DNA from 4 places in the Bowmanella yangjiangensis genome. Region 4 is predicted to be linked to each of the others. Evidence: predicted binding sites of a transcription regulator. Region 4 holds the regulator's gene; each other region holds the start of a gene.
What was found. Region 4 encodes FNR, which switches genes on or off when oxygen is low (the NO sensors DNR and NnrR bind a similar motif). Its sites were predicted from a motif close to TTGATCTAGATCAA; they were not measured.

Region 1: the regulator FNR is predicted to act here: its motif matches at 3,930-3,943, upstream of nrdG (anaerobic ribonucleoside-triphosphate reductase activating protein).
Region 2: the regulator FNR is predicted to act here: its motif matches at 2,106-2,119, upstream of ccmA (cytochrome c biogenesis heme-transporting ATPase CcmA).
Region 3: the regulator FNR is predicted to act here: its motif matches at 2,557-2,570, upstream of KJY73_RS21170 (YgaP family membrane protein).

Annotation. Positions count from the first base shown of each region.
Region 1 covers NZ_JAHDJU010000001.1:1,675,746-1,681,598, forward strand. The annotation lists gene KJY73_RS07445 (ABC transporter ATP-binding protein) at 1-86, shown strand, start outside; gene KJY73_RS07450 (ABC transporter permease) at 83-913, shown strand; gene KJY73_RS07455 (nitrous oxide reductase accessory protein NosL) at 936-1,457, shown strand; gene tatA (twin-arginine translocase TatA/TatE family subunit) at 1,466-1,618, shown strand; gene KJY73_RS07465 (c-type cytochrome) at 1,719-2,042, shown strand; gene KJY73_RS07470 (ribonucleotide reductase subunit alpha) at 2,074-2,538, opposite strand; gene KJY73_RS07475 (HPP family protein) at 2,590-3,789, opposite strand; gene nrdG (anaerobic ribonucleoside-triphosphate reductase activating protein) at 4,003-4,494, shown strand; gene nrdD (anaerobic ribonucleoside-triphosphate reductase) at 4,481-5,853, shown strand, end outside.
Region 2 covers NZ_JAHDJU010000001.1:836,308-842,160, forward strand. The annotation lists gene KJY73_RS03810 (flagellar hook-length control protein FliK) at 1-2,041, opposite strand, end outside; gene ccmA (cytochrome c biogenesis heme-transporting ATPase CcmA) at 2,229-2,852, shown strand; gene ccmB (heme exporter protein CcmB) at 2,849-3,517, shown strand; gene KJY73_RS03825 (heme ABC transporter permease) at 3,541-4,287, shown strand; gene ccmD (heme exporter protein CcmD) at 4,290-4,520, shown strand; gene ccmE (cytochrome c maturation protein CcmE) at 4,520-4,996, shown strand; gene KJY73_RS03840 (heme lyase CcmF/NrfE family subunit) at 5,000-5,853, shown strand, end outside.
Region 3 covers NZ_JAHDJU010000005.1:137,063-142,915, forward strand. The annotation lists gene KJY73_RS21165 (TonB-dependent receptor plug domain-containing protein) at 1-2,067, shown strand, start outside; gene KJY73_RS21170 (YgaP family membrane protein) at 2,256-2,468, opposite strand; gene KJY73_RS21175 (response regulator) at 2,627-3,058, shown strand; gene KJY73_RS21180 (MalY/PatB family protein) at 3,071-4,198, shown strand; gene KJY73_RS21185 (tetratricopeptide repeat protein) at 4,280-4,894, shown strand; gene rnr (ribonuclease R) at 5,017-5,853, shown strand, end outside.
Region 4 covers NZ_JAHDJU010000001.1:2,003,086-2,008,938, forward strand. The annotation lists gene ttcA (tRNA 2-thiocytidine(32) synthetase TtcA) at 1-441, opposite strand, end outside; gene uspE (universal stress protein UspE) at 586-1,518, opposite strand; gene fnr (fumarate/nitrate reduction transcriptional regulator Fnr) at 1,602-2,333, opposite strand; gene KJY73_RS08935 (sulfite exporter TauE/SafE family protein) at 2,417-3,091, opposite strand; gene ccoS (cbb3-type cytochrome oxidase assembly protein CcoS) at 3,084-3,260, opposite strand; gene KJY73_RS08945 (heavy metal translocating P-type ATPase) at 3,260-5,629, opposite strand; gene KJY73_RS08950 (FixH family protein) at 5,647-5,853, opposite strand, start outside.

The sequences.
Region 1 (5,853 bases), 330 kb from region 4:
AGGATATCGAAGTGCGCCAGGCCAGCATGGAAGAGATATACAGCCATTTTATGACTCAGCCATCTGCTCATAGGAATGTGCCATGAAGAGCATTTTTTATATCGCGTTAAAAGAGTTGCAAGACGGCCTGCGCAATCGCTGGTTACTGGCCATCAGTTTGCTGTTTGTGATGCTGGCGGCGGGTATTGCCTGGTTTGGTGCGGCAGCCGCCGGTCAAGTGGGTTTTAGTTCCATCTCATCCACCATCGCCAGTCTGGCCAGCCTGGCCACTTTTATCATTCCGTTAATCGCCTTATTGCTGGCGTACGACGCTATTGTGGGGGAAGACGAGGGCGGCACCTTGCTGCTCCTGCTCACTTACCCCTTGGGCAAGCGTCAGTTATTACTGGGCAAGTTTGTTGGACAAGGCTTGATTTTGGCACTGGCCACCCTGATAGGCTTTGGTGGTGCGGCGCTGGCCATCGGCTTACTGGTGCCCGATATCGACAAGCTGCAATTATTTGTGGCCTTTGGTCGCTTTATCGCGTCAGCCATTTTGCTCGGCTGGGTGTTTATCGCCATGGCCTATGTGCTCAGTAGTCGGGCGCGAGAGAAATCCAGCGCCGCGGGTATGGCGCTGGGTATTTGGTTTTTGTTTGTGCTGGTGTTTGACCTGGCCTTATTGGCCCTGTTGGTGCTGAGTAAAGGCCAGCTTAACCCAGACTGGCTGCCCTGGTTATTACTGCTCAATCCCGCCGATATTTTCCGCCAACTGAATCTCAGTGGCCTGGATGGCTCCCTGCAGCTAAGCGGTGTGATGTCGCTGGGACAGGATTTGGCCGGTGCCAGTGGCACGTTATGGGCGGCACTACTTGGCTGGATGGTGCTTTGCCTGGTGCTGGCACAGCGCAGTTTTATGCGCAGATCGATTTAATCAAAGATGTAGGAGAAACACAGTGCGATTAGCAAATTTAGTCTGGTTGGTACCGGCCGTAACCCTGTTGCTCAGCGGTTGCGGTGATAAAGCCGCACAAAACGAGATGATGCAACCAACAGGGTTTCACAGTGATGATGAATGTCATGTGTGCGGCATGGTGATTACGCGCTTCCCAGGACCGAAGGGGCAGGCATTGGATGCTGCGGCGCAACAGGTAAGAAAATTTTGCTCAGCCTCTGAGATGCTGAGCTGGTGGATGCAACCTGAAAATCGTCAGGCCAATCTGACCTTGTATGTACACGATATGGGTAAAAGTCAGTGGGATAAACCTAATGACGCGCATCTTATCCCGGCTGCACAGGCATTTTATGTACCAGCGCCAGATTTGCCGGGTGCCATGGGCCTTTCGCTGGGCAGCTTTTCTGACAAGCAAGCGGCACAGCAATTTGCCGACGCGCAGGACAGTGAGGTGCTGACCTTGGATGAAATGGTCGCAAGACTTAGCGACGCGCATGGCTCCGCGCATCACGGCCATCATTAGGAGATTGTATGGGCATCAGTATTTGGCAGCTCGCCATTGTGCTGTTAATTGTGTTGCTGCTGTTCGGTAGCGGTAAATTGCGCCATATCGGCAGCGACCTGGGCGGTGCCATCAAAGGCTTTCGCCGGGCATCAAGCCTGGAGCACAAAGATCAGGAATAACGATTTACCCCTTTTGGGGTACTCACAAGGTCTTGCAGCGCAATGCAAGGCCTTGGCGTAGCATGTAGACAGTTAAGCCATAAAACATAGAGGTGTAGTAATGAAGAGAATTTTGTTAGGTGCAGCGTTGCTGGTATTGGGTAGTCAGACTGCTGTTGCGGCAGGTGATGCCGAAGCGGGAAAAGCCAAGTCTGGGATGTGTGTGGCCTGTCATGGTACTGATGGTAATAGTTTAGCGCCTATGTATCCAAATCTGGCCGGTCAGCACGCACAATATTTGGAAGGCGCCATTAAGGCTTATCGGGATGGCCAACGTACCGGAGGCACCTCTGCGATGATGGCGCCTATGGCGGCGAATCTGACCGATCAGGATGCAGCTGATCTGGCTGCCTATTTCAGCCAGCAAAAACTCAAGCAAAAATGATCCGATAGGGGGAGGCGGCGAAGGCCGCCCCTCAACCCGGCAGCAAGTTCAGGATCTTCCCTTGCCGACTAAAGGCCAAAAAGTCGGTGATCTGTCCGCTATTGATTTTGTTCATCATCAGATGCAAGGGTTGTGCTGCTTCATCGCTATTAGGAGCCTGTCCTGCGCGGCCTGCCAAGGCGGCCACAAAGGCGACATCCCAGCTGATGCCAGTATGCAATGACTCATCCACTAAGGTCTGAAAGGCAGGCACCTCATTGGGCAGCTTGTCCACACAGAGCACCGGATTTAAGGTGCCGCCGTCGCCTTGTTCAAATTGCTGCTTTTGTTTATCGGTATGGCCGGTAGGCAGCTCTGCCTTGGCAAACACAAATAACAAACGTTGTGGCTCTGGCTGCGATAGGGCCGCACTGATCAGGGCTGAGTAACTGTTAATCTGCATGACATTGTCTCTCGTCGGTGGAGACTGGCCAGTGTAACGCTGGTTGTTGTGCACAGCACTGCCCCCTAAGAGGCAGTGGCTTAACTCTTGTTAGGTAGTGCGTTGTTAGGCAACGGCCTGGCCTTGGCGACTGTTGGCATACAATGCGGCAATTAAGTCCGACTGTGTGACCATGCCCACCAATTGCTGGTTTGCGTCTAATACCGGGACCTGATGCAGTCCTTGCTCTGACAGTTTGGGGATAAGCTCGATGATATGTTCATCGTCGCGTATTGCGGTGACGGCGCTTCGCATTATATCCGCCACCTGCCTGCGATGATGCTTATGCCATTGACGTTTGGCGCTGCTGTGCAGGCTAAGGTTAATCATATGTCGCAGTAACCCCCAGTAGTGAGGCACGCTGATATCTTTCAAAAAGTCAGTGACCGACAGCATACCAATCAATTGTCTATTGTCGGTGACCACCGGCAGGGTGCGAATTTTATGCTTTTGCAACAGCCGCCAGGCCGTGGCCAGGGGTGTATCGGCTCTGACGCAGATAAGATCTTGCGACATAATATCCCGGCACAAAATAGCACCCAACTGGCGCTGGTAGGCGTGTAACTGCGCCTGTTGATATATCTGCTCAAGGTCGGTTTCGCTAACATCCACCACCGTTTTATAGTGGTTCAGGGCGTGCAGTAAATCCTCTGGTTGCAGACCAATGCGCTTCATCGGACTGACGTCTTTGTGCAGATGAACAGGATCGAAATTACGATGTTGACGCGGTTGTAGCAGACGATTTAGCAACAAGGCCATCATCAGCATCACCATGACATTTAGCGCGACCGGCAAAAACAAAAACTCATAGCCCAGCAGTTGCTCGCTTGAAGCAATAACCGGTACTAAGGCCGTAGCGCCGCCGGGTGGGTGCATACATTCAAACAAATACATGGCAAACAGCACCAAGGCGATAGTCACGGCGGCCATCACCGCCATATCGGTAAAAAGGTGTGAGCAAAGCAAACCAATGGCGGCGGAAATTAAGTGACCCGCAGCAAATGACCAGGGTTTGGCCAATGGACTGGAGGGCAGGCCGAACAGCAAAACCGCTGATGCCCCCATAGAGGCTAGCAGCACCACGGTACTGGCAGGATCCGCCAGGTGTTGGCTGCTAAAGGTAACAACAAACAGTGCGATACAGGCGGCACCTGCGACTTTGAGTCGCTGGGCGACAGGAATACTGGATAAGCGCTGGCTATCTGCTTTGATAATGCCCAGCCGCGTCAACAGCGGGCTAAAAATTTTGCGCAACATGGATTTCATAACACCACCCGGTGGCCCGCTATCCCGGCCGGTGGGTATGGCGGCGAGCAGGGCAAGCAACAGACGCGGCAGTGTACAAGGGCAAAGGGAGTAGTTCTTGGTTTATTTGGTTATAAGCTAAACCTTGGGTGTGTGATTTATTGATCCAGATCAAGGTGTATTTTGTGTCTGAGACTACCTTTAAACACAATATGTTGTGCCTTGGTGGGAAAAATGACACAAAATGTATGGTTAAAGCCGTTTAACAGCTTTCCTCCCCAAATTTGCTTTCAGGAAGTGCCGGATCAGGTATCACTGGCCTTTAGCGTAACAGGCTGTCCACTGCGGTGCAGTGGCTGTCACAGTCAGGATAGTTGGGACCCTAAGGTGGGCGAGGCGCTCACGCCGGCGCGCTTTCGTGTTTATCTTAGTCGCTATCAACATCTGATTGATTGTGTGCTGTTCTTCGGTGGTGAATGGCACCCCGATGCGCTGCAAACATTACTGGATATTGCCCATCAACAGGGCCTGAAAACCTGTTTGTATACCGGTATGGATAAAGTACCGGCACGTCTTACCCGCCGCCTGGATTATCTGAAAACCGGGCGCTGGCTTGCCAACCGGGGCGGTTTGTCCAGCCCCAACACCAATCAACGTTTCATGGAGCTTGCGTCAGGCAACCTCCTTAACTTTCGTTTTATGGAGAGAGATCATGCTGCAGCTTAATGATGAACAACTACAAGACAAGCTGGATTTTATCCAGGCTTACCAGCATGCCGTTAATGCGGCAGACGGTTCAAAACTGGATGCCAATGCCAATGTTACCCATAAGAACATCGCGACGCTGGAAGCCGAGCTGATGAAAGACTGTGTGATCCAGATAAATCGAGCCTTAGTGAAAAACAAAATTGCCGCCTTGTTCGGGGATGCATTAGGCGAAGAATACGTTCGCCAGATTGAGCAGCACGAGATTTATGTGCACGACGAAACCAGTCTTAAGCCTTATTGCACTTCCATTACTATGTACCCGTTTTTACTGGATGGCCTGACCAAGCTGGGGGGGGAGTCCAAAGCCCCGCAACATTTGGAGTCCTTCTGCGGCAGTTTCGTCAATCTGGTGTTTGCTATCAGCGCGCAATTTGCCGGGGCAGTGGCGACGGTGGAATTCTTGACTTATTTTGACTACTTTGCCCGTCGCGACTACGGCGAAAACTATCTGAGCACACACAGCAAAGCCATTGAAAACCACCTACAACATGTGGTCTATGCCCTGAACCAGCCAGCGGCAGCCAGGGGCTATCAGAGTGTTTTCTGGAACATATCTTTGTACGATCGCCATTATTTTGAGGCCATGTTCGGTCATTTTGTGTTTCCGGATATGACCGCACCCAGCTGGACATCGGTCAATGCCTTGCAAGGCTTTTTCCTCGATTGGTTTAATGCTGAGCGCAGTAAGGCTATTTTGACTTTTCCGGTGGTGACGGCCGCCATGCTGACGGAAAAAGGCAAGGTCAAGGATGAAACATTTGCCCGCTGCTGTGCCCGGAATATGAGTGAAGGCGGTTCATTCTTTATTTACCAGTCACAAAGTGCCGACTCGTTGGCCTCCTGCTGCCGGTTACGCAATGAAATAACCGACCATACCTTTTCTTATAGTTTGGGGGCCGGAGGGGTGGCCACAGGCTCAATCAATGTGATCACCCTGAATATGAACCGTCTTATTCAGGACGGTCGGGATTTGGCTCAGGAAGTTGAAAAGCTGCATAAATACCAAGTGGCCTATCGTCAATTAATGGAAGAGTATCATCAGGATGGCTTGCTGAGCGTCTACGATGCGGGTTTTATCAGCTTGGATAAACAGTTTTTGACTATAGGTATCAACGGCATGGTGGAAGCCGCCGAGTTTTTAGGTATAGAGGCTGGTATAAACCCTGATTATCAGGCATTTGTCGACAGCCAGTTACGGGTGATATACGAGGCAAACCGCCAGGCTCGTGAGACCTGGGGTTATTTGTTTAATACCGAGTTTGTGCCGGCTGAGAATCTGGGCATTAAAAATGCCAAATGGGACCGAAAAGACGGCTA
Region 2 (5,853 bases), 1.2 Mb from region 4:
TCAAATGTGGAATGAATTGGATCACCTGATCCCGAAGGGCGGCATTGGCGGCATAAAAGTCCAGTTCCACTTCGGTCTGGTAGAGCCGCGCTTTGGCCAGTAAACCACCTAGCTCACCAATTTCCAGCTTCATGGTTAGGTTCCATTGCCTGTCAGCCGAGTGTTTGCTCTTGCTCTTTTTATCAGGTGGTGGTTCGCGGCGTATCAGCAACTCAATATCACGACGGACTTCTCCCTGACCTATGGGTAAGTTGTAGTAAAAGCTATCTTGGCCTTGAAGCTGAGCTTCAACGCCACGTAATTTAGCGTGACTATGCCCGCCAAGCAGCCGCCCCAAAGTGTTGAGTAATTGGTGTCGTTGCTCAAGCTGAGCCATATCCGACAGATTTCGCTGGTTAACTGGCGTTGAACTGGTGCTTGGGCGCACTGTTTCCAACAAGGCATTTAATCCGTCCAGTAGTTTCTGCCCCTGACCGGCTTGCAACTTACCACTCTGATTGGCCAGCCTGGATGTCAGCGCAACCTGCAACAAGGTCACTAATGCGCCCACCAACCCCTGGCTGTTGTTACTGCTGACCAATTGCAGCGGAGTTAGATTCAATGCCGGTGTAGTCAGCAGGCTGCGCAGTGCTGCAGCATCTTGTTCATTGCCCTGCGGCAAGCTCTGTTTCAGGTGTTGGCTAAGTTGCTGCAAAAGCTTACCGGTATCCGTGGCAACGGTCCGGTTATCCGCTAATGCCGTATCAATCTGGTTGAAAAGCCGGGCAGGAGAGTCCTGCTGGCTCATCAAACGGCGTCCCAGGTCCTGGAATTTTTGCAGCAAGGGGCCTTGTGGATCAACTCTTTGGGCTGCTTGTTGGGTTTTGCTAAGGCTTGGCTGTTGTTCCTGTACCGTTCCCGATGTGACAGGCCCATTTTGTAACTGTGTTGGTGAGGGGGGCCCGGCGAGAACCTGACCTTCCACTTTAATTGGGGTTTGAGCCTGAATAAGTGGCGTAGCGGGTGCCTGTATCCCTTGGGGCAATTTGCTGGTGTCCAGGGTTGTAGGCGGTGCAGCAGCGGAAGTGGGAGTTGGCACAGGGGGGGCTGAGCCCACTGTGGGCTGCAGGCTGGAAATCATCTGCTGCAGTACCGGTTTTCCAACTACCAGCGTCGCGACGGGTTGTGCCCTGTTTAACAATAGTTCGGGCTGACTACCGGTCGGCCATTGCAATTTGACTGACTGCACTTGTCCCTCCGGGCCAAGCAGTAAGGGCATCAGAGACTTCTGTTGAGCGACGGGCAGTTGACCAACCCATTGTTTAAGCTGAGCAAGGTCCAGATTTTGAGGTTTACTCAGTGCTTGTGCAAAACGAAGCAACTCAGTGCTTTGTTTTGGTATTGGCCATTCGGCAGTCGCTGCCTTGGCGCTAGGTGTATGACTTGGGGGGCTGGACGAGGATAGCTTAGGTTCTGCTGAACCTGATTCACTCAGTTTCACATTTTGTGCATCAATTTTTATTGTCCATTGACCTTGCTGGCGTTGATAGTTGACTTCCACCGGCTGGCCCGGACGCAGTTCTGGGAGCGGAGCAGACAATGCCAACTTGAGCGTCTGACCTTGGATATCAAGTATAAGCGCGGCAGCCTGCTGATTCAGCACCCTGGCGGGAAAGCTCAGCGTGTCGGGCAACCCTGGCTGATTATTGACGATAGCGGTGAGCAAGCTATTGAACGCAGCGCCCCCCAGTGGTATGGACTGCTGGCTTGTTGGGGCCGGGGTGGCAGTAATCTGCGGATAGAAAAGTAAACGTCCCCCGTCCTTATTGTCGGTGAGCAACTGGTAGAGTTGGCCGTTTTGTAGCTTACCCTGCAGGTCCTTGGCATTGATGACGACCTGGCGGTTAGCCAGGCTCAACAGCAGTTGGTTGCCGGGTAACAGTTTGACTTCTACCTGACTAAGCTGTGCGGCGACGTTATCGGGCAGGGCTAAACCGGCCTGCTGCATTTGTCGCATGGCATTGAGCAGGGCTGACTGAGGAGATAATTGCAGTTCTGACATAGGCTCTTATCGACAGACATCGCGCTTAGCTGAATGTCAGGTGGGTTATTTAATAGAATTTTTGATGATCTCGATCAGTATATCAAGGGCCGTGAAAACATCCCCAACGGCGACTGTCTATGCTATTATCCGCCGGTTTTTGTGTAGTGCATTGCATTAAGAATGCCAACCACCTAAAAGGCTAAGTTTGTCCTTACTATCGGTTAACAAATTATCTTGCGTAAAGCGTGATCGCATTTTGTTTGAGGAATTGGGCTTTAGTATGCAAGCGGGTGAACTGCTGCATGTTCAAGGTCCCAACGGCGCAGGCAAAACCAGTTTATTGCGGTTGCTTGTGGGGTTGTCGCTACCGGATAGTGGCAGCATCCAGTGGCGTGGAGAAGATATCCGCCGAACTCCTGGCCAGTATCAGAGTGAACTCTGTTATTTCGGCCATAAACTGGGTGTGAATCTGGCGTTAAACGCCATAGATAACCTGCGTTTTTGGTGTCGTATGCAAGGGTTACCTGCCAATCAGGATCTTTATCCACTGCTTGAAACCCTGGGTTTGGTGGGATTAGAAGAGCTTCCCGCCGGGCAACTGTCTGCTGGTCAGCAGCGTCGTATTGCCCTGGCTCGTTTCTGGTTAAAATCCTGCCCTTTGTGGGTACTGGATGAGCCTTTTACCGCCTTAGACAAACAGGCGGTCGCGTTACTTAAATCACGACTGGCTGAGCATTTGCAGAGTCAGGGCCTGATCATTATGACCTCTCATCAGAGTCTGGACTTTCCCTTGCCGGTGCGCGAGCTGCACCTGGAGTACCGCTTATGATAGCCAGACTAACCGGCTTATTAGGGCGTGAGATGGCGCTGGCCTATCGACAGAAATCCGAATTGATCCAGCCACTGATATTCTTTGTATTGGTAATTAGTTTATTTCCTCTTGGTGTAGGACCCGGCCCGCAGATGCTGCAAAAAATTGCCCCCGGTGTAATTTGGGTGGCGGTGTTACTGTCTTCGCTGCTGGGTATGGAGCGGCTGTTCCGTGACGATTTCAGCGATGGCTGGTTGGAACAAATGATGCTAAGCGGTTTGCCACTGTATGCGGTGGTGCTGGTGAAAGTGACTGCTCACTGGTTGACCTGCGTATTACCGCTGCTGTTGATTTCGCCACTGCTGGCCCTGTTTTTGAACCTCACCCCTGAGATGTATGTCGCGCTACTGTGCAGTTTGCTGGTTGGTACCCCCCTACTGAGCCTTGTGGGTGCTACGGGCGTTGCGCTGACTCTGGGGTTACAACGTGGCGGCGTATTACTGTCGCTGTTACTGTTGCCGCTGTTCATCCCATTATTGATTTTTGCCACCTCGGCGGTGGATGCGGCCTCAATGCAACTTCCCTATAATGGCCAACTAGCCATTATAGGGGCGCTGTTGTTGCTGGCACTGGCGTTGACGCCAGTGGCCACCGCACATGCTTTGAAAATCAGTCAGAATTAAAAAACTATCAGGTGCAACTGACTATGTGGAAATGGTTACATCCATACGCTAAAACCGAACGGGCCTTTGCCCTTTGTAGCAAACTGCTGCCATGGTGCTGGGGTGGTGCCGCATTAGGCTTGGCTATCGGCCTGGTCTGGGGGCTGGCTTTTGCCCCGGCCGATTACCAGCAAGGCGATTCATTTAGAATCATATACTTGCATGTACCCAGCGCAATTCTGTCAATGGGGGCATACAGCGGTATGGCTATTGCTGCCTTTATTGGGCTGGTTTGGCAAATCCGTAGTGCCGATATGGCGGTTGCCGCTATCGCGCCGGTAGGGGCGGTGGTCACTTTTGTTGCCCTCTTTACCGGAGCTGCCTGGGGCAAGCCCATGTGGGGCACTTGGTGGGTGTGGGATGCCAGACTGACTTCAGAGCTTATTCTGCTGTTTCTCTACCTGGGTGTGATGGCGCTCTATCAATCTTTTGAAGACAAGCAACAAGGCGCCAAAGCGGCTGGTATTTTGGCCCTGGTTGGGGTGGTGAACCTGCCTATCATTCATTACTCCGTAGAGTGGTGGAATACCCTGCACCAAGGGGCAACTATAACCAAATTTGGTAAACCCTCTATTGCGCCAGAAATGCTCTGGCCGCTTCTTATCAGTATTGTCGGCTTAGGGCTGCTGGTTGCAGCGCTGAGTCTGTATCGATTACAAAGTGAAATGATCCGCCGTGAAATGCACCGCCCCTGGGTGCAAGCCATGTACCGCCAACAAGAGGGCCAGTAACCATGCATTTTGAGAGTTGGTCAGCCTTCTGGGCCATGGGTGGATATGCATTTTATGTCTGGCTGGCGTTCGGTGTCAGCGGTTTGGCCTTGCTGCTGTTGATTGTACAGAGCGTCAAAGCGCGTCGTAGTCTGCAGATAACCTGGCAGGCCGAACAGGCCAGGCAGCAGCGTATTGCTGCCAGCCGCGCCCGCCAGCAACAGAATTCTAAACTTGCTGAAGAGGTGGATTGATGAATCCAAGACGTAAACAACGGCTGATGGCCTTTAGCGCAGTGATCCTGGTGGTCGGTGGTGCTATTGGTCTAATGCTCTATGCCCTGGGGCAGAACATTGATTTGTTCTACACCCCAACCGAGTTGGTAGAAGGCAAAAAGGGCGTGAAACCCCAGGTCGGTCAGCGCCTGCGAATTGGTGGTATGGTGGTACCCGGGTCGGTGAAACGAGTTGACGACAGCCTGGCAGTGAGCTTCGACCTGGTCGATACCGGGCCTGTTGTTACTGTCAGTTATCAGGGCATTCTGCCTGATCTGTTCCGCGAGGGGCAGGGTATTGTCGCCACCGGCGTATTAACTGCTGCGAACCATATCGAAGCAGAAGAAGTCCTGGCCAAGCACGATGAGGAATATATGCCTCCAGAGCTGGCAGAAGCCATGAAAGGGATTAAACACGTTAAACCATCCGAGGCCGTCTACGGCGATAAGGGGTAGGTGATGCTGGCAGAATTAGGTCACTTTTCGCTGGTTCTGGCGCTGCTGATGGCCATCTTGCTGGCTATTTATCCCATGTGGGGTGCCCAGCGTGGTCAGGTACTACTGATGCAAACAGCCAAGCCGCTAACTGTCGGGCTGTTTCTTTTTACCCTGTTTGCCTATCTGTGTTTAACCCAGAGCTTTCTGAATAACGACTTCTCCATCGCCTATGTCGCGCATAACTCCAACAGCTTACTGCCTTGGTATTATCAAATAACCGCGGTGTGGGGGGGACATGAAGGGTCGTTTCTGCTGTGGGTATTGATCTTTGCTGCCTGGGCGGTGGCCGTTGCCATGTTCAGTGGTGGCATTCCGCAGGATATCCTGGCACGGGTATTGTCGATTATGGGCATGGTCGGAATAGGATTTTATCTGTACATCCTGCTGGCATCTAACCCATTTGAACGTTTATTACCCTTCTTTCCGGTTGATGGACGCGACTTGAATCCCCTGTTACAAGACTTTGGCATGATCATCCATCCGCCTTTGTTGTATATGGGCTATGTGGGATTCTCTGTGGTGTTTGCCTTTGCCATTGCGGCCTTGGTGGCTGGCCGCTTGGATTCTACCTGGGCTCGCTGGTCAAGGCCCTGGACACTGGCCGCCTGGGTATTTCTGACCCTAGGCATTGCTCTGGGCAGTTGGTGGGCATACAAAGAGCTTGGCTGGGGCGGTTGGTGGTTCTGGGATCCGGTTGAAAACGCCTCCTTTATGCCCTGGTTGGTCGGTACTGCGCTTTTGCATTCATTGGCGGTTACCGAAAAACGTAAAGCCTTTAAATCCTGGACGGTTTTGCTGGCTATTGCGGCTTTCTC
Region 3 (5,853 bases), on a different contig from region 4:
GCTGCGCCTGCCGTTTCAATTGCTCAAACCCAAGAAAGTGTCGCCGCTAGTCTATGGAAGATGAGCTTAGCCGAACTGATGCAGATTAGGGTGGTGGAAACCGGTTCTTTAACCGAAACCAGCCGTGCAAAAATCCCCGCTGCAGTAACCCGAATACATCAAGCCGAAATCCAGGAATTGGGCGCACGTTCTTTGCTTGAGCTACTTGAAATGACGGTACCTGGGCTTCAGGTAATTCGGCACTTTTTCGATGTGCCGCATATCGGTTTGCGCGGAATCACCAGTGACCGTGAAGACAAAGTTATGATCCGTGTCAATGGTAGAGTGATGAATGAACGCACTGCTCGTGGAGCGATAACTGAGAGGGACTTTCCCTTGATGAAAGATATCGAGCATATTGACGTGATTCGAGGTGCGGGCTCTTCCATGTACGGCTTGGGTGCCGTTGCCACCGTCATTGATATTACGACTTTTGATGCTTTCACGAGCAACAAGAATAGTGTGAGTATTCGAGGCGGCGCTGGGATGGCATTTTATGCAGTGGATGCCAACTTTAGTAAGCTGTTTGAAAATGATATCGGTGTGTATTTCAATGCTGAATTGGCGGATGTTAGAGGCGCTGACGACGATGATTCGCCGCTTATTCATGGTATTGACGCGATTAGCAAGGCCACGGGTGAGACAATCCAAAGAGGAGAAGCCTTTCCCACCATATCTAGGGATGGTGAAGCCTTCGAAGGCAAGACCTTTGTTAAGGCTCATCTGGGTATAGATTACAAAGATACTAAGGCTTGGTTGAGATATACCAGAGGTGGCAGGGATTCTGCCACAGTATTCTTCTGGCAGGCGTTGCCACCGGTTGGTGGATCAGAGCCTGAAGAGCAGTTATCGAAGGTGGGGTATGAGCAAGTTACGGCAACGTTGCAGCAAACCCATACGCTTTGGGATGGATTCAGTGTTGACTGGATGTTCAGTTTTGATCAGACGGATGTGGTTAAAATTGAACCAAATCCTAGTGCTAACATTGCTGATTATGGCGAAGATGAGTGGTTCTCCAGACTTGTTGCAAACTGGCGGGCATCCGAAAATTCAGATCTGGCAGTGGGGCTAGAGTTTGCATACGAGGAATTCGGTTTACGCCGCCAAGACAAGGCTGCTTGGTACACCAAAACCGGTTCGGTAATCGGCGAATGGCAATGGCGCCCCCATCCGTTTTGGACGCTTTTTTTAGGTGGGCGCATAGACACGCATACCTATACCGATGTGATGTATTCTCCGCGCGTGTCCATGGTTTATTCCAATGACGATATCAATGTTTTCAAGTTTCTGATGACTAAGTCGCAACGGATGAAAACTTCTGCTCAGTTGCGAGACGAAGAGCTGCAAGGTAGTTCCGGTTCCAGGCCAGAGGTACTTAAAAGTATCGAGGCTCGTTATGAACGAACAACAGATGAAGCCTCTTTGGGCTTAAGTGCCTATTATATTGATCTGGACTCTTTGGGATGGGATCAGGCTAATAGTCGCACTACGCTGTTGGGAACGCAAACTCAGTGGGGGCTGGAAGCAGAGTGGAGCATCCAAACTGGTTCGCATCGGCTAAACATTTCGCAAGCTTATACTAAGCTGATTGACTTCAAGTTATTGCAACCAAATACACTGACTTTTGTAACGGCAAAACCCTACGGTTTCGGCGATGATTTGGCCGACTGGGGCACTCATACCTCTAAAATCTGGTACACCTATTTTCTCAATGAGCAGGTCAGTTTCATTTCCACCTTAAGAGCGATTTGGGGCTTCGATGGCTCAAGGGATTTTCGAGATTTCAGAGTGGCCACGCATAGAGACAGATTTGTGTCTCCTGACTGGGAGAAGGGTTATCAGGAACAGGTATTTCTGAACTTTGGTATGCGTTACAAATTAAAAGATAGATTTACCCTGGCCGTAGATCTGCACAATGTGCTTGGTGTTTTTGATAAAGATCTTAACAAGCGTTCTTATCGAGATTCCTATGGCGGCTACCGCTCAGAAGCTGTTGCCGTTTCTCTTGGTTTGAATATTGATTTTTAATCTTGTGTTTGACTGGATTTTTCATCCTAGGTGAATAGACACCATATGCATCATGTACTGTTGCGGCTTAGCACTTTTGCACAGTAGATTATTAATAATTCGTAGCAGCAAAGCTTGCATGGGTAGGTGAGGACAGCCTCATACCTACCCAACTTCTGATGTGTAGCTAATCATGCTTAGCCAGTCTTTTAAGCTTTATTGTGGTAGGTATCCACACCCAGCATTTTATACAGCAAGCAAACACCGGTAGACGAGCTTACCCACAATACTACCCCTAGTGCGGCTAATATCAGGCTGGTGGTATTAGAGTACAAACCCTCTACAGCAAGAGCCAACAGGATACAGGACAGAATTGAACGAACGGCTGTATCCAGAATGCCAACATTGTCTTTATCTTTCATCGTTTTTCTCCGCCGATTTGATGGCATCATTATCTGGTTTGAACAAAAATTGAACTTTGACACCAGTCAAATTCCTGAACGCAATAAATTGTTCCAGATCAAATTTGTCTTGTGATGGTGACAGGGCATATAGTGAGGCTTCAGCAGGGAGAATGCGGATGGATGTAACGATAAGCGCAGTGTTTCTCAACGCGCTGGTGCTGGAAGACGATGGTATTACCCAGGAATTGTTGGGACATGTTCTGCGTGACATGAACTTCGCTGATATCAGTTTTTTTGGCGACGGGCGCCCGGCTCTTGAACATCTTAAGGATATCGGCAGTGGCTATTATGATTTGGTTATTTGCGACTGGCATATGCGAGAGATGAATGGTCTGGGTTTTTTGCAAGCTTTTCGGAAACTTGAACCGCAAACTCCCTTCCTTATGCTGACTGGTGACGCTACCCGGGAAAATGTCGTCGAGGCTTCCAAAGCTGGCGTTACTGAATTTATTGCTAAACCTTTCTCCAGGAAAGAATTACAGGAAAAGCTAGCCAGGGTGTTGCGTGAAAAATTGCAACGAGATTACCGGCAAGACATTATTGATTAAAAAGTGGGTTGTATGGATTTTGATCAGATAATCGATCGGCGTGAAAGCTGCTCGTTTAAGTGGAATAAATACGCTGGCAAGGACATCTTGCCTGTATGGGTTGCTGACAGTGAATTTAAATGTGCGCAGCCTATTTTAGATGCCCTGCACCAGCGGGTAGAGCATGGCTTACTTGGCTACACCCTGCCAGCTCAGTATGAACCAGCAAAAGTAGCTATTAAGGATTGGATGGCACGCCGACATGATTGGCAGATTGAAACCGACTGGATCGTCTGGACGCCAGGTGTGGTACCTGCCTTTAACGTAGCTTGTAAAGCCTACTGTGAAGAGGGTGACAAAGTATTAGTGCAAGTCCCCAATTACCCACCATTATTAGCCGCCCCGGGTCTGAATAAGTTACAAAGAGTAGATATTCCTACCTTGGAGAATGCTGGCCGCTGGGAATTGGATTTTGAAACTCTGGAACGCGAAGCGGCCGATCCTAAAGCCAAGCTACTGATTTTATGTAACCCCATGAACCCGGTTGGCGCAGTATTCAGTGAAGCTGAACTGCAACGAATTGCCGAAATCTGTGAACGCCACAATCTAATGTTGTGTTCAGATGAGATTCATTGTGATTTGGTATTGGATGAACAGGCGCGACATATTCCAGCCAGCAAGCTAGAGAGTTTACAAGACAATTCAGTAACGCTGATGGCTGCCAGTAAGACCTTTAATGTGGCAGGCTTAGGTGCGTCTTTTGCCATCATCCCGGATGCCCGTGTGCGCCAGCAGTTTGTGCAAGCTGCCATGGGGATTGTGCCTTGGGTCAATGTGTTGGGGCTCTATGCTACCGAAGCGGCCTTTAGTCAATGTGATGACTGGTACGAAGCGCAGCTAAGTTATTTGCGGGGTAATCGTGATTACCTGATGCAAGAGATTAATAAGATCCCTGGCCTTAAAATGCTCACCCCGCAAGCGACCTTCCTGGCCTGGGTCGATGCCAGTGGTTTGGGAGTCGAGAATCCGCAAAGCTGGTGTGAAGAGCGAGGGGTAGGCCCTTCACCAGGGGCTGACTTTGGTGATAAGCAGTTCTTCAGGATCAACTTTGGTTGTCCGCGTAGCCAGTTGGAGCAAGTGGTCCACCGTTTGAAAGCCTAGCCAGGCTCGTACGAAGGGCAGTTTGCTTATGTATTCTGTCTTTTCGCCGATAAAGACAACAGACTTAGAAGAGGATTGAAAATGAAAGCCATTGCCGGTCTGACCCTGATGCTGTTGTCTTTGTCTGCACAGGCCGAAGAGCTAAAAGCGGTGCAGTTGTATTCTCAGGATGAACTGATTGGCATGATTCGGCAGAACACCCATCTTGATAGAGTGGTGCTGGATAAATGTCAGTTGGTACAGGATATTGAGGCACGTGCTGACACCCTGTTAGTGCCAGCCTATCAGTTCCTGTGGGGCGATATGTTAGCCTGGGGTGTATGTGTAAAAGCCGATCCTGAGCGTGGCGTAAACTTTATGAAGCAGGCCGCGCAGCAAGGCTTACCTGAAGCATTGGAGCAATTAGGTCGTTACTACGCTTTAGGTAAGTTAGTTCAGCAAGATAAGCAAAAGGCCGTGGTGTTTTTGCGTGAGGCCGCGGGCCTTGGCAATCTCCAAGCACAAATACGTTTGGCTGAGTTGTTTATCGAAGGCTATGGCAGCCCCTATGATTACGAGGATGCCTACCACTGGCTGTATAATGCCATCACCAGTGATAAACCCACTCACCAGAAAATTGCACACTGTTTGTCTGAGCTGGAAAAACTGATGCATCCCAAGGCCGTACGTGCCGCTAAACGCGAGTTAGACAGTTAGTTTCAGGTTTATTTGGCTTCCTTAATCATAAGGTCTGAACGGACCGCCTGAAATTCCTTACTACTATCAAAGCGCGAGTTCGCTATACTAGGCACCTAAACCTCATATAACGGACTCCGCATTTGTCTCAATCTGACGATCCCTATTTCCAACGGGAACAGGAAAAGTACGAAAATCCTGTCGCCAGCCGCGAATACCTGCTGCAAATTTTAACCGAACACAACAAGCCGCTGTCCTTTCTAGAAATCTGCGAGTTGGTGGATGCCGCCGACGAGGAAAGCCGGATCGGTATTCAGCGTCGACTGCGTGCCATGGAGCGGGAAGGTCAAATCTTGTTCAACCGCAACAAGAAATATGGCCTGGCAGATAAAATGGACCTGATACGCGGAAAAGTGCTGGGACATCGCGATGGATTTGGTTTTCTGAAGCGCGATGACGGCCAACCGGACCTGTTTATTCACAATGCACAGATGCAGGCATTGCTGCACGGCGACATTGTGCTGGTGACAGAGAGCAGCCAGAATTTCAAAGGTAAGAAAGAAGCGCGCATCGTACGTATTGTCGAGCCACGTAGCGAAGCCATTGTCGGTCGTTTCTTCCTCGAGCATGGTTTGGGGCTGGTGGTACCGGACGATAGTCGTATTTGTCAGGAGATTATTATTCCTCCTGAGCATGTGAATGGTGCCAGACAAGGCCATGTGGTGGTGGTGGAAATTATCCAGCGTCCAATGAAACGCGTGAATGCCGTCGGTAAGATTATCGAAGTGCTGGGTGAACATATGGCACCCGGCATGGAAATTGAGATGGCACTGCGTACCTTCGATATTCCGCATAACTGGCCAAAAGAGGTTGAGAAGCAGGTCAAAGGCCTAACCGAGCAGGTGCCGGAAGAGGCCAAGCAAGGACGTGTCGATTTGCGTGAGATGCCACTGGTCACTATAGACGGTGAAGACGCCCGG
Region 4 (5,853 bases):
GAGCGCAATTTTAGTTGCCCCCAACTCGGTCGCCGTACGATAAAGAATACCGCGACGTAACCTAGAACACAGTGAGCAGGTAGTTTTACCTTCTGGGATCTTCTCTTTCACTATGCTGTAGGTATCTTCATTGACTATCTTGTAGTCAACGCCTTGGCTGTCCAGATACTCAGGCAATACATGCGCAGGAAAGCCTGGCTGCTTCTGATCCAGGTTTACTGCTACCAGATCAAAATGAATGGGCGCCACTTTTTGTAAGTAACGCAAAATATCCAACATTGCATAGCTATCTTTACCGCCAGACAGGCACACCATCACTTTGTCGCCATCTTCAATCATATTGAAATCGTCAATGGCTTTTCCGGCACAGCGCCGCAAGCGTTTTTGGAGTTTGTTGAAGCTGTATTTTTGCTTTGCGCTCAGTTCGTCTAATCGGGTCATAGGCCACCTCTGCAATGAGGGCGGGATTATACCTAGCTTGACCACAAGTTACATATTTTCTGTGTCTGGAGGAGGGAATAGCTTAGCGGTGGGTCTGAATAATCAGGGTAAAAAAAGCCGCCAAACTGGCGGCCCTTACTATCTTCATTTTTGTAACGGACTGATAAAACCGTCAGGTTTAACCGCCAATACATCACAATCGAGCATATCGATAACATGCTCAGCGGTATTGCCTATCAACGCTGCAGATATACCATGACGACCAACAGTGCCAATAACCACTAATTCTGCATCTACGTCAGCAGCAACTGTGGGTATCACATCCTCAGGCAAGCCTTCTTTTACGAAGCAGTGCTGGGGCGCAATACCATGATTGCTGGCGAAGGTCTTCATCGCCTCGGTGTGATGATTGCGCACCGATTCATTAAAACTGCCCGGATCAAACTCTGGTATTTCGATGGCAATATTCACTGGCGTACCGGGGTAGGAATTAACCAGGTTGACCTGGCCATTGAGTGTGCGGGCAAAAGCCAATGCGGTATGGGTCACTTTCTGGTTCAGCGAACTATGCTCTTCATCTGCTGTACCCACATTAACCGCCGCAATAATCTGACCTTGCTCAGGCCAGGCATGTTCTTTCACCAAAAGCACAGGTACGGGTGCTTTGCGCATCAAATGCCAGTCGGTTGGGGTGAATATGACCGATTTAAGACCACCATGCTCATGAGTGCCTTTAACTATCAGGTCATAGCCATGCTCAATGGTCTCATAAATAATGCTTTCGAAAGGTCTGTTGTGCCACACCACCTTGGCATCTAACGCCAGAGCGGCATTATTGACTTGTTTACTGAGTAATTCGGTCAGCCATTCGGTTCTGTCGTCCACCACGGCCTGGCGCATGGTTTCACGCTCGTCAACCGATAACATTGTGGTCATTTCGTACGAGAAATCGTAAATAGACAAAAAGGCCGTAATGCTGGCCCCAGTTTTCTCCGCAATTAGCAGAGCTCGCTTTAGGGCTTTTTGCTGCTCGGTGGTTGGGTCAATCACTACCAACAATTTTTTGTAGTTCATCATTGCCTCTTCGCATTTACTCCGACTAGCTTAAGTCTAGTTTAGCTAACCTTATTACCCTTTGTGCCAGATCAAAGCCAGTCTATCTAACTGTTAACCGACAACTGTGCATTTTCCTGGTGTTCTCTTAACTGCTTAGGGTCAACCAAGGTAATGAATTTTCCATCCACCTGAATTAAGCCTTGTTTCTGGAACTTGGTTAGCAGGCGGCTGATGGTTTCTACGGTTAGCCCCAGATAATTGCCAATTTCAGCGCGGGTCATGCTCAGTCTAAACTGACTACCGGAGAAACCACGATCATGGTATCGCTCCCCCAAATGCGCGAGGAAATGTGCCAACCGCTGATTAGCAGTGCGCTTATTCAGCAACATAAACATATCCTGATCCGCCTGAATTTCGTGGCTCATCAGACGCATCACTTGCTGACGCAAGCGCGGCAGATCCCCTGACAATACTTCCATAGTTTGGAAGGGGATTTCACAGACCATAGAAGTTTCTAACGCTTGGGCAAAACTCTTGTGCACTTGGTGATGAATTGCATCAAAACCGATAATGTCACCAGGCAGGTGAAAGGCTGTTATTTGTTCTTCACCGTCAGGCGCCAAAACAAAGCTTTTAAATGATCCGGAACGCACAGCATACAAGCTATTCAGCTTGTCCCCTGATTGAAACAAACGCTCGTTCTTCTGAAAGGGGCGTTTACGCTGAATAATGTTGTCCAATTTATCCAGTTCGTTGTCGTTCAGGGTAAAGGGCAGACAGAGCTGACTAATACTGCAATTTTGACAACTAATAGTACATTCGCGGTGTTGATTCATAGTAGACACGGCTTAACATGCAAACAGGCTGCTAGCTTAGCATTTTTTGCACTTGGTTAAAGCGAATTCGAATTTACGGCGGGTTAGCCTATAGCTTTGATAATCAATGGCGATAGGAGCAACCAAGCCGCAAATGCCGCGAGAACAATGGAAATTACCAGCCGGCTACGCGGATGATTCAAAAGTGGTCTTATGTGTTGACTGAAGCGCCCAAGTGTTAAAAGAGCAGGTAATGTTCCAAGCCCAAAGGTGAACATGGTCAGGGCGCCGGTTAAAGAGGAGCCACTGGCCATGCTCCAGGTGAGAGTAGAGTATACCAAGCCACAGGGTAGCCAGCCCCAAATCATACCGTAGGGGATAGCAGCGACAGGGTGTTTAAATGGAATAAAGCGCTTAGATAAAGGCGCCAATGGTTTCCATAATCGGGCACCTTGTTTTTCCAACCATGACAAACCACGCCACCAATTCCCAATATACAAAGCCATGGCCAACAAAAAAAGCGCACTGAGAGTTGTCAGTAAATGAATGCCCCCTGCGACTTGATGGGAAAAAAGCATCCCGAGTCCACCAGTGATGGCCCCTGCGCAGGTATAACTAAATAAACGGCCGAAGTGATAGCCAAGTTCGTAGGGAAGCGGGCGTTTTTTAGGCGGAATGGAAAAGCTTAACGCCCCAACAATTCCACCGCACATGGCGACACAATGAACGCTACCAGCCAATCCCAACAATAAGGCTGACAGTAGATTTAGTTCAGTCACGCGACTGATTTGCCTTATTTTTCTGTTCTTTGTCGTCGTCGAACAAAATATTGTGTCCCTGACGTTCCAGATCTTCAAACTGACCGGCTTTTACTGCCCAAAAGAAAATCAGGATAGCCACAGTCACAATCACAATGGCCAGAGGAATTAGGATATACAGAATGCCCATTATGACTCCGCTTTGAGTAGTCGCACCGAATTGGCCACTACGATAATTGAGCTAAGCGACATGCCTATCACGCCCAACCAGGGGGTCAGATAGCCAGATACCGCAAGAGGCAGCACCAATACATTGTATCCTAAGGCCCACCCCATGTTTTGCATAATCTTCTGCTTGGTGCGCTGAGCCATTTTGAACAATTCTGGCAGCAACGTCAGGGTCGGGTTGATCAATATAATATCGGCGGCATTTTTTGCTAAGTCTGTCGCTCCACCAACGGCAACTGATACCTGGGCGGCTGCCAAGACCGGTGTGTCATTGATGCCATCTCCGACCATTAACACTTGGTGCCCCTGTTCTTGCAGGGTTTTCACCGTTTTTAGTTTCTGTTCCGGTCGACACTGACTGTACATCTTGGTTATCTGCAGCTGTGCGGCAATCTTTTCAACATTGTGCTGACTGTCACCACTAATAATACAGCGCTCATATCCTTTCAGGTCACTAAGCATGTTCAGGGCATCACTTCGTACTTGGTCAGTTAGCACGAATCCCGCTAATACTTGCTGCTTGTCAGCCAATAACACATTGCATTCCTGTAAGGCTGTAGGAATCTCATGTTTAATCAGGTGCGAACTGCCTAACTGATAATGTACGCCGTTGACGTCTCCGCAGAGCCCTAATCCGGCGATAATCTCGACCTGAGTGGCAGGCTCTACCTGATAAGCATTGAAAGCTTTAGCTAACGGATGCTCTGAATGCTTTTCTAGTGCCGCGGCAATCTCAAGAACTTGATGTTCAGGCAAGGTCGACAGATTCACCACTTGCTGAATGCTGAATTTTCCTTCGGTCAGTGTGCCCGTTTTATCAAAAGCCAGCATATTGATCCCAGTGAGAGACTCAAGCAAATCGGCCCGCTTGAGCAAGATACCTTGCCGGTTAAGTCTTGCCATCGCGCAGGTTAAAGCAGAAGGTGTGGCCAAACCTAATGCACAGGGGCAGGTGGCTACCAGCACTGAGGCTGTGATCCAGAAGGCGTCCACATTACCCTGAGCGTGCCAGTACCAAAAGGTCAGGGCAGATACAACCAACACAGCCACTACAAAATAGCTGGAAATTCTGTCTGCCAATTGGGCTATGGCTGGCTTATTGAGCAAGGCTTCGTCTTGTAAACGCAGGATTTGGCTGACCATGGCTTCTTTAAGTGGCCTTAACACTTTAATGGTTAAACTACCGCTTTGATTTAGCGCGCCGCCAAATACTTCGTCACCGGCTTTTTTGTTTACCGGTTCAAACTCGCCGGTCAACATGGATTCATCGACGTGGCTGCTGCCCTCAATCACCACGCCATCCACGGGAATGGTTTCGCCGGCTTTGACTAATACTAGTTGGTCTACCCTAAGCAGTTTTGCCAGTATGTCCGTGGCTTGCCCATTTTCAAGCAGGGTGGCGGTGACGGGAATGTACTTACTCATGTTCGCCGAAATCTGGGCGGCTTTGTGTCTGGACTTATGCTCGAGGAATCGGCTGATAAGCAGCAGAAAAATAAACATACAGACCGATTCGAAGAAAACTTCGCCCTCGGCGATGATAGTGGCCTTGGCGCTGGCAATAAACAGGGCCCAAATAGCCACAGATATGGGTACATCCATATTTACCGAACCAGAGCGCAGTGCACGCCATGCCCCTTGGTAAAAGATAGCGCCGGAATACAATACTACCGGTACCGATAGGGTCAGGCTCACCCAATGCATAAACTGGCGAATGTCATCATCCAGATTGCCAAACAAACCAAAGTATAAGGCGATGGCGATCATCATCACTTGCATGGTCATCAAACCAGACAGACCAATACGTTTTAAGTAGGATTGTTCGGTCTTTTTAAATTGCTCTTCCTGCTGTTTGGGGTGGAAGGGCTGTGCGTGATAACCAATGTTTTCAATGGCGGCCAGGATACCACTCAAAGCAAGTTGATCTGGGTACCAGCTTACCAGTGCACGTCTGGCACTCACATTAACCGCAATTTGTTTAATGCCAGGCAGTTTGGCCAGCTTCTTCTCAATAAGCCAGGCACAAGCCGCGCAACTGATGCCATCAAGGCTTAGCTGAACCTGACTGTCCTTGCCTTTGACCAGAACAAATTCTTCCTGCAATTCTGGTTGGTCGAAAAGTTTCAGCTTCTCAAGGATGTCAGACTGCATCCCATCTGCCCGCTCAGCAGGCTCGGTGCGAAACTTATAATAATCTTCCAGACCATTGGCAACGATTGCCTCTGCAACAGCCTGGCAACCAGGGCAACACATTGCTTGTTGTTCGCCTAAGACTAACGCTTGGTAACGCCCTTGTTCCGTTACCTCTTGGTGACAATGAAAACAGATCAATGACGTTACCTATTTAATTAAGGACGAAAAACAATGGGAGAAGATTGTGGTAAACCAATATCCTGGTATACGCGCCAGCTCTTATCAAATGGCTCTAATGTGACTTTCCACTTACCCTGCATAGGCTCTGTCAGCGCGCCGCTGAACACCCCAGAGGCATTCTGAGTTAGCAGTAACTGAAAGTCCTTATCAGCCAGCGTCGGATGCTGGAAGTACATGGTTAG